DNA from 2 places in the Promicromonospora sp. NPDC050880 genome. Region 2 is predicted to be linked to the other one. Evidence: predicted binding sites of a transcription regulator. Region 2 holds the regulator's gene; the other holds the start of a gene.
What was found. The regulator LexA, encoded in region 2, represses DNA repair genes until DNA is damaged. The targets are predictions, from matches to a motif close to TCGAACANNTGTTCGA.
Positions count from the first base shown of each region.

Region 1: ruvA (Holliday junction branch migration protein RuvA) is a predicted target of LexA. The motif match lies at 1,859-1,874, and genes of this name have one in related genera.

Region 1 is NZ_JBITFV010000006.1:24,954-29,356, reverse strand. Features, by position in the region: gene pdxT (pyridoxal 5'-phosphate synthase glutaminase subunit PdxT) at 1-326, shown strand, start outside; gene ACIBBF_RS12405 (YebC/PmpR family DNA-binding transcriptional regulator) at 409-1,170, shown strand; gene ruvC (crossover junction endodeoxyribonuclease RuvC) at 1,216-1,782, shown strand; gene ruvA (Holliday junction branch migration protein RuvA) at 1,892-2,518, shown strand; gene ruvB (Holliday junction branch migration DNA helicase RuvB) at 2,511-3,602, shown strand; gene yajC (preprotein translocase subunit YajC) at 3,741-4,184, shown strand; gene secD (protein translocase subunit SecD) at 4,266-4,403, shown strand, end outside.
Region 2 is NZ_JBITFV010000004.1:156,491-160,893, reverse strand. Features, by position in the region: gene ACIBBF_RS09825 (ATP-dependent DNA helicase) at 1-688, shown strand, start outside; gene ACIBBF_RS09820 (L-lactate dehydrogenase) at 698-1,687, shown strand; gene lexA (transcriptional repressor LexA) at 1,805-2,578, opposite strand; gene ACIBBF_RS09810 (LysM peptidoglycan-binding domain-containing protein) at 2,830-3,270, shown strand; gene nrdR (transcriptional regulator NrdR) at 3,390-3,860, shown strand; gene ACIBBF_RS09800 (DUF5302 domain-containing protein) at 3,977-4,189, shown strand; gene ACIBBF_RS09795 (hypothetical protein) at 4,286-4,403, opposite strand, start outside.

The sequences.
Region 1 (4,403 bases), on a different contig from region 2:
TGGACGTGGTGGTGCGGCGCAACGCGTTCGGCCGGCAGGTCGACTCGTTCGAGACGGACCTCGAGTTCACGGGCATCTCGGACGCCGGGGACGGCGGACCGGTGCGCACCGCGTTCATCCGCGCCCCCTGGATCGAGGAGGCCGGGAGCGACGTCGAGGTGCTCGCGCGGATCCCGGCTGTGGATACGCAGGGCCGTCCGGTGGCGGCCGCCGGTAGAATCGTCGCAGCACGGCAGGGGCCGCTGCTCGCCACCGCGTTCCACCCCGAGATCACGGGGGACACGCGCGTGCACGGGTTGTTCGCCGGCATGGTTGCGGGCGGCTGAGCGGTCGTCCCGCTACCGTTCGACGCCACTGCACCAGTCACCGCACACGAGTCACCGTAAACGCAAGGAGTCAGGTAAAGGCATGTCAGGTCACTCCAAGTGGGCCACGACCAAGCACAAGAAGGCCGCGATCGACGCCAAGCGCGGCAAGCTCTTCGCCAAGCTGATCAAGAACATCGAGGTCGCGGCGCGCACGGGCGGCGGCGATCTCGCCGGTAACCCGACGCTGTTCGACGCGGTCCAGAAGGCGAAGAAGTCGTCGGTCCCCAACGACAACATCGACCGTGCGGTCAAGCGCGGCTCCGGCGAGGGCGCCGACGCCGTCGACTACCAGACGATCATGTACGAGGGCTACGGCACCAACGGCATCGCCGTCCTCGTCGAGTGCCTCACCGACAACAAGAACCGCGCCGCCTCCGAGGTGCGCCTGGCGTTCTCCCGCAACGGCGGCAACCTTGCCGACCCGGGCTCGGTGTCGTACCTGTTCTCCCGCAAGGGCCTGGTCGTGGTGCCCAAGGCCGACGGCGTCACGGAGGACGACGTGATGCTGGCCGCCCTCGACGCGGGCGCCGAGGAGGTCACCGACCAGGGCGAGGTCATCGAGGTGCTCAGCGAGGCCACCGACCTGGTGCAGGTGCGCACGGCCATCCAGGAGGCGGGTATCGAGTACGACTCCGCCGACGTGATCTTCCACCCCTCCATGCAGGTCGAGGTGGACGTCGAGGGCGCCCGCAAGATCATGCGCCTCATCGACGCGCTCGAGGACAGCGACGACGTGCAGAACGTCTACGCCAACTTCGACGCGAGCGACGAGGTCATGGCGGCCCTCGACGACGAGGAGTAGGCGAGCCTGCCGGGCCCCCGGGGGCGCGCGTGAGAGGGTTCCTCCGTGCGCGTTCTCGGTGTTGACCCCGGTCTGACCAGGTGCGGCGTCGGTGTCGTCGACTCGCTGCCGGGTCGCCGGGCCCGGATGGTCGCGGTCGGGGTGATCCGCTCCGACGCGGACCTGTCCACCGATCTGCGGCTGCTGAAGGTGGCCGAAGGCCTGGACGCGTGGCTCGACGAGCACGTCCCCGACGTCGTGGCCGTCGAGCGGGTCTTCGCCCAGCACAACGTCGGCACGGTGATGGGGACCGCCCAGGCGGCGGGCCTGGCCATGGTGGCCGCGGCCCGCCGCGGCGTGCCCGTCGCGCTGCACACGCCGTCCGAGGTGAAGGCCGCGGTGACCGGCTCGGGCCGCGCCGACAAGGCGCAGGTGACGACGATGATCACCCGCATCCTCGACCTGGAGGAGGCGCCCCGCCCCGCCGACGCCGCCGACGCCCTCGCGCTCGCCGTCTGCCACCTCTGGCGGCCGTCCGGGGCCCTCCAGGGCGGCGACCGGCACGAGCTCACCCCGGCCCAGCGGGCGTGGGCCGCCGCCGAGCAGGCCGCCCGGCAGCGTCCGCGGCGCTGACCCTTCGGCCTCCCCCCTGCGCCGGCTCCCGGCGGCGTGCCTGCCCGGGAACGCGGCCCCGCGCTTGTTAGGCTCCTCGCACGAACGTTCGATCGTGAAAGGGGAGCCCGTGATCGCCTCGCTGACGGGGACCGTGGCCCACGTGGGCCTGGACCGCGTGGTGGTGGACGTCGGCGGCGTCGGCTACCTGGTGCATGCCACGCCCACCACGCTCGCCGGGCTCCGCGTCGGCGAGACGGCGCGTGTCGCCACGAGCATGGTGGTCCGCGAGGACTCGATGACCCTCTACGGGTTCGGCGACGCCGACGAGCGTGACGTGTTCGAGGCGGTGCAGACGGTCTCCGGCGTCGGCCCGCGCCTGGCGCTCGCGATGCTCGCCGTGCACACCCCGGACGCGCTGCGCCGCGCCGTCGCCACCGAGGACCTCGCCGCGCTGACCCGCGTGCCCGGCATCGGCAGGAAAGGCGCCCAGCGCATCGTGCTGGAGCTCGGCGACCGCCTGGGCCCCGCCTCCGGCAGCGCTCCGGCGGAGGCCGCGACCGCTGCGGCGACGGTCGCCGGCGACCACACCGAGCGGGTCGTCGAGGCACTGACGGGCCTCGGCTGGCCGGCCAAGCAGGCCGACGACGCCGTCGCGAAGGTGCTCGCCGAGGCGGGGGCCGAGGTCGTGGCCGCCGACGAGGTCGCCACCACGCTCCGCGCCGCGCTGCGCCTGCTGGGAGGCCACCGTGGCTGACGTCTCCACCGACACGGGAGGCGCCGGCGGCCGGATCGTCGCGCCCAGCGCCGACGAGGTGGAGCGGGCCGCCGAGGCCGCGCTGCGTCCCAAGCGGCTCGACGACTTCGTGGGCCAGCAGGTGGTGCGCGACCAGCTCTCCCTCGTGCTCCAGGCCGCCCTGGCCCGCGGCAACCCGCCCGACCACGTGCTCCTGTCCGGCCCGCCGGGCCTCGGCAAGACCACGCTGGCCATGATCATCGCGGGCGAGCTGGAGTCGCACCTGCGGCTCACCAGCGGGCCGGCCATCCAGCACGCCGGCGACCTCGCCGCCGTCCTGTCCTCCCTGGAGGAGGGCGACGTGCTGTTCATCGACGAGATCCACCGCCTGGCCCGCCCCGCCGAGGAGCTCCTGTACGTCGCGATGGAGGACTTCCGGGTCGACGTCGTGGTGGGCAAGGGCGCCGGTGCCTCCGCGATCCCGCTGGCGCTGCCGCGGTTCACCGTGGTAGGCGCCACCACCCGGTCCGGCCTGCTGCCCGCCCCGCTGCGCGACCGGTTCGGCTTCACCGGCCACATGGACTACTACTCGGCCGCCGAGCTGGAGCGCGTGATCCTGCGCTCCTCCGGCCTGCTCGGCGTCCACCTGGAGCACGCGGCCGCCCACGAGATCGCCGGCCGCTCCCGCGGCACGCCCCGCATCGCCAACCGGCTGCTGCGCCGCGTGCGCGACTGGGCGCAGGTGCGCGGCGACGGACGCCTCGACCTGCACGCCGCGAAGTCCGCCCTGGAGGTCTACGAGGTGGACCCCATCGGCCTGGACCGCCTCGACCGCGCCGTGCTCACCGCGCTGTGCACGCGGTTCGGCGGCGGGCCCGTGGGCCTGTCCACGCTGGCCATGACCGTGGGCGAGGAGGCGGAGACGGTCGAGACCGTCGCCGAGCCGTACCTCGTGCGCGAAGGGCTCGTGGGGCGCACGCCGCGCGGCCGCGTGGCCACGCTCGCGGCCTGGGAGCACCTGGGGCTGACGCCGCCCGCGCAGCCCGGCGCCGCCGCGGCAGGGGGCACCGCGGCCGAGGACCAGGGAACTTTGCTGGATCCCTGACGTTGTCCCTGTGGCGCCGTCCGCCGCGATCCGAGGATCAGCCCACCGCGCACTACACTGGGTTGGATCCTCGTCGTACCTGTGCGTGACGTGCGTGCGTGGCACACCCGACCCAGCAATCGAACAGGACCATCCACTGTGGACCCCTCATTCCTCATCCTCATCGCGATCCTCCTCGTGGTGATGTTCTTCATGTCCTCCCGTACCCGCAAGCAGCAGCGCGAGGCCGCGGAGTTCCGGAACAACCTCACCGTCGGGACCAAGGTCATGACCGCCTCCGGCATGATCGGCACCGTCATCGACGTCGACGAGTCCACCGACCAGGTGACCATCGAGTCCTTCCCGGGCAGCCCCACCACATGGCTCCGTGCCGCCATCGCGAAGAAGATCGACGAGCCCGTCGCCGAGGACGCGGACGACGACGACGCGGCCGATGAGGCCGACGTCACATCGAACGGCGAAACGGGAAGTACCATCAGCCCGGACGCGAACGACGTTCCCGACGACCTGTCCGGCCTGGACACCGCTCAGCGCGAGTACCGGGAGCAGCAGCGACGGGACGCCGACGCGGACGGCAAGTGACGGCCGCGCCGTCCGGTGACCCCGGACGGCGCCGAACCCGCACCGGACGTACCCCGGCGCGCACACGAGAAGAGACAGACGTTGGCGACTGACACCCGGCGCTCGCGGCCGGTTCGCACGATCGTGCTCCTCACGATCCTGACGATCCTGCTGCCCTTCGGCGCCCTCTTGGCTGGTTGGCAGCTCGACGGCAAGTCGAGCGACAATCCGGACGGCGCG
Region 2 (4,403 bases):
CGGGCTCAAGGGCGAGGACGCGCCGCCGTGGCACGGGTTCGACGCGGGCAGCCCGTTCGACTACCCGCGGCAGGGCATCCTGTACATCGCCCGGCACCTGCCGGCGCCGGGCCGGGAACCCACCACGGAGGCGCAGCTCGACGAGATCGCGGAGCTCATCACGGCGGCGGGGGGCCGCACGCTCGGTCTGTTCTCGTCGCGGCGCGCGGCGAACGCGGCGGCGGAGGCGATGCGGGAGCGACTCGACGTGCCGATCCTGGCGCAGGGGGACGACCAGCTCCCCACGCTGGTGCGCGAGTTCGCGCAGGACCCGGCGACGTGCCTGTTCGGCACGCTGTCCCTCTGGCAGGGCGTCGACGTGCCGGGCCCGTCGTGCCAGCTCGTGCTCATCGACCGCATCCCGTTCCCGCGCCCCGACGACCCGGTCAAGGCGGCCCGTGCCCGCGCCGTGGAGCAGGCGGGCGGCAACGGGTTCATGGCGGTCTCGGCCCAGCATGCGGCCCTGCTGCTCGCGCAGGGCGCGGGGCGCCTCGTACGGAGCACGGAGGACCGGGGCGTGGTGGCGGTGCTCGACCCGCGGCTCGCCACCGCACGCTATGCGTCGTTCCTCACCCGGTCGATGCCCGGGTTCTGGCCCACGACCGATCCGGCGCTCGTCCGCGCCGCGCTGGCCAGGCTGGACACCTAACCTAGGCGCATGGCAGCCATCTCGGACGTCCCGGCCGACCGAAGCCCCGCAGCCCGGACCACGAAGCTCGCGATCGTCGGGGCGGGGGCGGTCGGCTCCACGCTGGCCTTCGCCGCGCTCACCCGTGGCTCGGCGCGCACCATCGCGCTGCACGACGTGAACCGGGCCAAGGTCGAGGCCGAGGTGCTCGACCTGCGGCACGGGCTCATGTTCACCTCCCAGGCCCACGTGATCGGCTCGGACGACGTGGCCGTCTGCGCGGACGCGGACGTCGTGGTCGTCACGGCCGGGGCGAAGCAGAAGCCCGGGCAGACCCGGCTCGACCTCGCCGAGGGAACGATCGGCCTGATGCGCCAGATCCTGCCACCCCTGGTGGAGGTCGCGCCCGACGCGACCTACCTGATGGTCACCAACCCCGTGGACGTGGTCACGTACGCGGCGCTCCAGATCTCGGGACTGCCCCGCGAGCAGATGTTCGGCAGCGGCACCGTGCTCGACTCGTCGCGGCTGCGGGCAGGGCTCGCCGAACGCTGCGGGGTGGCGGTCGCCAACGTGCACGCGTACATCGCGGGGGAGCACGGCGACTCGGAGATCGCGCTGTGGAGCTCTGCCTCGATCGGCGGGGTACCGCTGCTGGAGTGGGAGCCCTTGGCCGGCCACCCGCCGCTGGACGCCGCGGTGCGGGCCGAGGTGCACCGCGAGGTCGTGGACTCGGCCTACCGGATCATCGCGGGCAAGGGCGCCACCAACTACGCCGTCGGCCTCGCAGCCACCCGGATCATCGAGGCGGTGCTCAAGGACGAGGGCCGGATCATGCCGGTGTCGTCCCTGCTGGACGACTACCACGGGATCGGCGACGTGTGCCTGTCGGTGCCCTCGCTCGTGGACCGCCGCGGGGTCCCGGGCACGGTGCGCGTGCCGCTGTCGGACGAGGAGCTGGTGGGCCTGCGGGCGTCCGCCGAGAGCGTGCGCGGGGTGCTGCGGCGCTTCGGGTTCTGAGCCTGGCCGCGCACCGCCGGTGATGCCGGAGCGCCCGCCCGCGACCCGGCGGCTTCGACCGCGGGGGGTCGAACCGATCGGATCGCGGACGGGCGCTCCGCGCTCCGCCGCGGGCGCCTAGAGGCTGCGCAGCACCGCGACGACGCGGCCCAGGATCTGCGCCTCGTCACCCGGGATGGGCTCGTAGGCCGGGTTCTGCGGCAGCAGGAACACGTGGCCGCCGGCCTGCTTGAACGTCTTGACCGTGGCCTCGCCGTCGATCATGGCGGCGACGATCTCGCCCTGCTCGGCCACGTTCTGCCGACGCACCACGACCCAGTCCCCGTCGCAGATCGCGGCGTCGACCATCGAGTCGCCCGCGACCTTGAGGAGGAACAGCTCACCGTCGCCCACGAGCTGGCGGGGGAGCGGGAAGACGTCCTCGACGACCTGCTCGGCGAGGATCGGGCCACCGGCCGCGATGCGGCCGACGAGCGGCACGTACGACGGCGGCGGGGTGCCGGCGTCGTCCGGCACCGAGCTGCCCCAGTGGATCTGGCCGCTGCGCCGCGGCTCGGGCCAGTGGATCTCCCCGCGCGACGGCTTGTCCACCTGCTCGGCGAGCGGCTCGACGAGCTCCATGGCACGCGGCCGGTTGGGGTCGCGGCGCAGGAAGCCCTTCTTCTCCAGCATCTGGAGCTGGTGCTTGACGCTGGACGGGCTCGCGAGGCCGACGGCCTCTCCGATCTCACGCATCGACGGCGGGTAGCCGCGCGTCTCGAAGGACTGCCGGATCGTGTCGAGCACGAGGCGCTGGCGCTCGGTGAGGCGGTCTGCCGGCGAGATCGCGTGCACGTCGGCGACCGCCTCGTCGCCCGGCGCGTCCAGCGTGGCGACGCCAGAGACTGTCATGTCGACAGGAAGTGCCGTGTCGACGGCTCTCGTGTCGCTGGTCTCGTCCCGTCCCGTCATACCCGTGCCCCTCCCGTTCCGACAAATGTTCTCCTCTGCGGGACCCACTCTAGGTCACAAAGCGGCTCGGCTCAAACGAATGTTCGAGCGTGTCTCGACACGGCCGGTGTCTCGTGCTACACAATGGTACGTGCGTTCGACGAACGCGTGTATGACGGACAGAGGTTCGACTCGCTCTTCGAGGAGGGGCCATGGGGGACGTGATCCCGTTGCGGCAGTACACACCGGCGTACACCCCGGCGTACACCGAGACCTACGCGCCGGTGCGGCCGATCGGGCCGGTCGTGGTCCGGCCCCACGCGCAGGCGCCGTCGCGCACGGTCGCGGAGCGGCTCGGCCTGGCCGGGCTGCGGATCACGCGGCGCGGCCGCGTGGTGCTCGTGCTGCTGGCCATGCTGCTCGTGGCGCCGATGGCCACCTGGGGTGCCACGGCGGTGGCCAGCTCGCCGGGTGAACCCGTCGAGGTGCGGGTGCACGCGGTCCAGCCGGGGGAGACCCTCTGGGGATATGCGCAGGAGATGGTCCGGCCGGGCGAGGACGTCCGGGACGCGGTGGCTCGGCTCCAGGAACTGAACGAGATGTCGTCCGGTAGCGTCCGGGTGGGTCAGCTCCTTCTTCTTCCCGAGGAGTGACCCGGGGACACGGTTCGCCGTCAAATGTTGCGGCGATGTTGCATGGCGGTGGTTTGCCCGCTTACGGTCGGGGCGCGACCGGAGGCCTCCGGTCCGTGGTCGACCACGCAGGAGTGAGCATGCACTGCCCGTTCTGTCGCCACGCTGACTCGCGCGTGGTGGACTCACGGACCGCCGACGACGGCCTGTCGATCAGGCGCCGGCGGCAGTGCCCGAACTGCAACCGGCGGTTCACGACGGTCGAGACCGCCAGCCTGTCGGTGGTGAAGCGGTCGGGGGCCACCGAGCCCTTCAGCCGTGACAAGGTGGCGGCGGGCGTGCGCAAGGCCTGCCAGGGCCGTCCCGTCAGCGACGACGACCTTGCGATCCTGGCCCAGCGCGTCGAGGAGACCCTGCGGAGCAACGGCAGCGCGGAGATCGACGCCTACGAGGTGGGCCTCGCCATCCTCGGGCCGCTGCGCGAGCTCGACGAGGTGGCCTACCTCCGGTTCGCGAGCGTCTACCAGTCCTTCGACTCGCTCGAGGACTTCGAGAGCGCCATCACGTCGCTGCGCGCCGAGCGCGCGGAACGGACGGCCGCGCAGGCTTGAGCCGGCTGCGCCCCGGCTCGGTGAAATGCGCTGGCACCCGGGCTGGGTGTGGTGCAGGCTGGGGCCGGACGACGGACCCGATCGAGGGACCCCCGAAACTCAAGGAGGTGATCGGTGTGACGGACGAGAAGCCCACTGCCGACCAGGCGCAGGAGCCCACGACCCCGACCGCGCCGAGCGCGGACGCGAAGGCGCGCTTCAAGGAAGCGCTCGACCGCAAGAACGCGGCCCGGCAGCGTACGTCGGCGGGTGACGTGAACACGGGCGCGGTGCACGGGTCGGAGACGACCGGTCCCGTGCAGAAGATGTTCCGGCGCAAGAGCGGCTGAGACGAGGTGGCGGGGGCCGCTGATCTGGTGAACGACCAGGTCGGCGGCCTTTGTCGTGCCGGGCAGCACCGCGCGGACGACGATGCAACGGAGATGTCACGGTGGCCGTCGCGTGGGGGCCGACGGCTGTCCACGAGTGCCGGCCGAGGTGTGGTCGGTGCTGCCGCCGGACCCAGCCGCCGACGTGCCGGGCGCACGTCGGTCGCCAGGCTCT